2 regions of the Halioxenophilus sp. WMMB6 genome follow, and region 1 is predicted to be linked to the other one. Evidence: predicted binding sites of a transcription regulator. Region 1 holds the regulator's gene; the other holds the start of a gene.
What was found. Region 1 encodes sigma-54, which starts transcription at its own class of promoters, with help from an activator protein. Its sites were predicted from a motif close to GTTGGCACGNNNNTNGNNT; they were not measured.
Positions count from the first base shown of each region.

Region 2: the regulator sigma-54 is predicted to act here: its motif matches at 1,431-1,449, upstream of nirB (nitrite reductase large subunit NirB).

Region 1 is NZ_JAWMQR010000003.1:424,269-426,441, reverse strand. It holds gene hpf (ribosome hibernation-promoting factor, HPF/YfiA family) at 1-30, opposite strand, end outside; gene SBL51_RS10865 (RNA polymerase factor sigma-54) at 160-1,716, opposite strand; gene lptB (LPS export ABC transporter ATP-binding protein) at 2,041-2,173, opposite strand, start outside.
Region 2 is NZ_JAWMQR010000002.1:703,347-705,519, forward strand. It holds gene nirB (nitrite reductase large subunit NirB) at 1-1,274, opposite strand, end outside; gene SBL51_RS08680 (nitrate- and nitrite sensing domain-containing protein) at 1,572-2,173, opposite strand, start outside.

The DNA.
Region 1 (2,173 bases):
GACATGATGCCCGCTGATTGTAATTTGCATTGCAGTTCCTCTTTGTCGATAGGGTTCGGTGAGGTACCGAACCGGTTGCTTGAGGCGGCCTGAGCCGCCGTTACTGCGCTATTCACAAGAGACTAAACAGCGCAGCAGAAACCGATAAATCCTATGTCGTTACACCAATCGCTTACGCTCGTTAGAGGCCGCGATGCCGAGCGACTCGCGATATTTCGCAATGGTACGACGGGCAACCTGGATACCCTGGTCTGACAGAAGGCTGGTGATTTTGCTGTCGCTCAGGGGTTTTTGCGGGTCTTCGGCGGCGACGAGTTTTTTGATGATGGCGCGGATAGCGGTGGAGGAGCACTCCCCGCCGTTATCGGTGCTGACATGGCTGGAGAAGAAGTATTTCAGTTCAAAAATACCCTGCGGGGTGTGCATGTATTTTTGGGTGGTGACGCGTGAAATAGTGGATTCGTGCATGCCTACATCTTCGGCGATATCGTGCAATACCAATGGTTTCATGGCCTCTGGGCCAAAATCAAGAAAGCCCTGTTGTTTGTCGACAATACAGCTGGCGACCTTGAGCAGAGTTTCGTTGCGGCTTTGCAGGCTCTTCAAAAACCAGCGAGCCTCCTGCAGGTTGTCGCGCAGGAAGGTGTTGTCTTCACTGCTGTCTGCGCGTTTAACCAAGTTGGCGTAATTACTGTTAATACGGATTTTAGGTGCGATGTCTGGGTTTAGTTCCACCAGCCAGCGTCCGCTTTTTTTACTGACAAACACATCCGGTACGATGTAGCTGGTTTCGCTGCTGCCAATCAGCTCACCCGGGTGTGGAGTCAGCTGTTGGATCAATAAAATCGCCTGTTTTAGCTCGTTCTCTTTGATGCGGCAGCGGCGCATGATCTGTTTGTAGTCGCGGTTGCCGAGCTGTAGCAGGTGTTCGCTGACGATCATTTTAGCGGCGTCGAGGCATGGCGTATCTTTGGCGAATTGATTCAGTTGTACCATCAGGCACTGCGAGAGGCTCTCGCTGCAGGCGCCAATGGGGTCGAACAGTTGCAGACGGTGCTGGACGGCGAACACTTCGTCGATGTCGAGCCGGTCGTGATCGTCTTCGTCTGTGGCGGCATCCACCTCATTAGGCGCTTCCCATTCGCTATCGTCCGCCTCTTCTGGGGTGCCATCCACCACCCGCGCCAAGCCGCGGTAGATATCTTCAATGGGGGTGGAGAGCAGGCCGCTGGGCTCAACGGCATCGATGATGGCCATCGCAATCATGCGATCGCGGTCTGACATGGGGGTGAGGTTAAGTTGCCAAAGCAGGTGTTCTTGCAGGGTTTCGGTGTTGTCTATCTGGCTGTCGAAGTAGCTGTCGTCGCGCTCGGGGCCGACATTGCCGCTACCACTGCCTTGGTAGATGTCGTCCCAATGGGTATCGACGGGGAGATCTTCGGGAATGTTCTCCTGCCAGTCAGCCTCTTCTTTGTTGGATTCGCTGATGGTTTCGGTGGCGCTGCTCTCTAGCTTGAGATCAGCGTCGGAGCTGGATGAGCTGTCGTCACCCGAGTCTTCAGACTCGCTCACCTCCAACATGGGGTTGGACTCCAGCGCCTCTTGAATCTCTTGCTGTAGGTCCAAAGTTGAGAGTTGCAGCAGGCGGATGGCCTGTTGCAACTGAGGGGTCATCGTTAACTGTTGACCGAGCTTTAGTTGTAGAGACTGCTTCATATACGACGGTGTATCCAATAACGAAGACGGAAACCGGGGGTAGCTTCAATCTGCTATCGGCAGTGTAGTATTGAATAGGTCAGCTGTGCAATATATTTAAGCAATTTTTATGCCTAGAATTCATTCGCTGGAAGTTTTATCAGGCAGGAGTGGGAGATTTGTGGCTGATCGGCGATGTCTAGCGGCTATTTACTGCTGCCGCGCGCGCTTGAGAGGAGTTGCTTTGCGCCTGCCCCGTTTGCTTGCAACCCTGTGTTTGGGTGGCTTTGGGGTCGATGGGGCTTATAGTCGCGCAAAAAGTGGTTGAGGTAAAGAGGGTGGGCTTTATAACTTGAAGCTTGCGCCAAGGTAGGTATCTCTAACCAACTGATTATTGAGCACTGTCTCGGCATTGCCTTCGGCGATAATGTGGCCGCCGCCAACGATAAAGGCCTTCTCACAAATATCCAGGGTTTCG
Region 2 (2,173 bases), on a different contig from region 1:
GGCTTCTCGGCACCATCACCGACAGGCAGAATCAGCCCTTCCGGGCTCTCGGGCAGCTCGATATTGTTCAGCTTGTACTGCAGCAGAGTGCCATAATCTTCGGCGTCACCGACCAGCACAGCACCCAGCAGGCGCTTGTTGTCGGCACTGACCACCAGCTTTTTGTAAACCTCATCGGGCTGGTTGAAATAGGTGTAGACCAGCGCGCCCGGGGTATTGGCATGAGCATCACCAATCGAGGCGACATCCACCCCCATTAACTTCAGCTTGGTGCTCATATCGGCGCCGGTAAAGGTCTCATAACCGCCGGCAATATGGCCGGCCGCCACCTTGGCCATGGCATAGCCCGGCGCCACCAGGCCAAAAATTCGGTTTTGCCAAAGGGCACACTCACCAATGGCGTAGATATCCGCATTGGAGGTCTGGCAGTAGTCATTCACCGCGATACCACCGCGCTCACCCACCTCCAGGCCGCTGCTACGCGCCAGGCTATCCTGCGGGCGGATACCGGCCGAGAAGACGATGACATCAGTCTCCAGGTTGCTGCCATCGGCAAACTCCATGCGGTGGCCATGGTTCTCTCCAGCTACAATGCGCGAAGTGGCCTTGGCCAGGTGCACACCCACACCCAACTGCTCAATCTTGTCTTTCAAGAGCGCACCGCCACCATCGTCCACCTGCACCGCCATCAAGCGCGGGGCAAACTCGACCACATTGGCCGTCAACCCCAGATCTTTGAGCGCCTTGGCCGCTTCCAGCCCCAACAGACCGCCACCCACCACGGCACCCACTCGGGCACCGGCTTTGGCGGCAGCGGTAATCTGTTCCAGGTCTTCTATGGTTCGGTAAACAAAGCAGTTCGCCCGGTCATTACCCTCGATGGGTGGCACAAAGGGGTAGGAACCCGTCGCCAGCACCAGTTTGTCGTAGGCGATGGTGGTGCCGCTGTGCGCCGTTACCACCTTATTTACCGGGTCGATGGCCTCTACCCGGTCATTGAGATGCACCTCCACACCCTGGCGCTCATAGTCGGCCAGGGTAGTCATGGCCAGTGACTCAGGCTCATGGGTTTTGAAGTAGTCCGTCAAATGTACACGGTCATAGGCAACGCGCGGCTCCTCGGCGAAGGTGACAATACGCACCTGGTCGCGCGCCGACGAGGCCAGCAGGCTCTCTATAAACTGATGGCCAACCATGCCATTACCCACCACCACCACGGTAAGCTGGTTGCTGTTGATGGAGTCTTGCGCTGTCACTGCGTTAGTAATGTTCATCGGCGATCTCCGTTTTAAGGGCAAAAAAAAACGCCCACCGCCAATCTGACCTTTTGTCAGTTGGTGGTGGACGCCTTTGTCCGAGCTTAGTGTTAATAAATCTGGTTGGCGGCTAGTGCCAAAACTGGCTGATTACCGCCTATCTGGAGATCTTATAAACAGAATTCATGCCATTAATTTATTTTCTCGGTAAAACAATAGGTTAGTTAAGATCTAACCAGTAATCCCCAGTAGTAACAGCTGAGGTTGTGTTTTTATATTGTGCAAATAAAAATAAATTGCACCATTAAAAAACATTTATCGTCGTTTTGTTTGCACCTTTTTTGCGCCTGTCGCCTTGGCTGCATCGATCAGAATTTGGCTCACCTCTGCCAGGCGCAGATTGGAGTCCATCGCCCGCTGCTGGATCTTGCGGTAGGCCATCTCTTCCGAGAGCCCCAGATTTTTAATCAGCAGCGCTTTGGCCTGCTCCACCAGCTTGCGCTCTGACAGCGCCTGGCGCGCCTCCTCCAACTCCACCCGCACCCGATTGAGGTGCTGCCCCTGCTCCTGAATCACATCAAACAGCGACCGCGCCAAACCCGACTCCGCCACCTCCAGGCCACCGGCCAACTCACCCAGCAACATGGAGACCGGGGGCCGGTCGGTGAGCAGCAGTGGCGCCCCCTCCTCCGCCGGTTGCAACCTGGCCAGCAGCGCCTGCCGCTCTTTGAATTCACTCTCCGCCACCGCCAGGCGGGCACCGCTGAGCGCCTGTAACGCCGCCACCGCCTCCAGCTCCAAGCTGCGCATGGCATCGATGCGCTGAGTGGCCAGGTCGTACCACACCTCGCTGATCTCCGGCGCTATCGCCTGCCCCGCCGCCAAACCACCGACCAGAGCACGCAGCCGATTGAGCT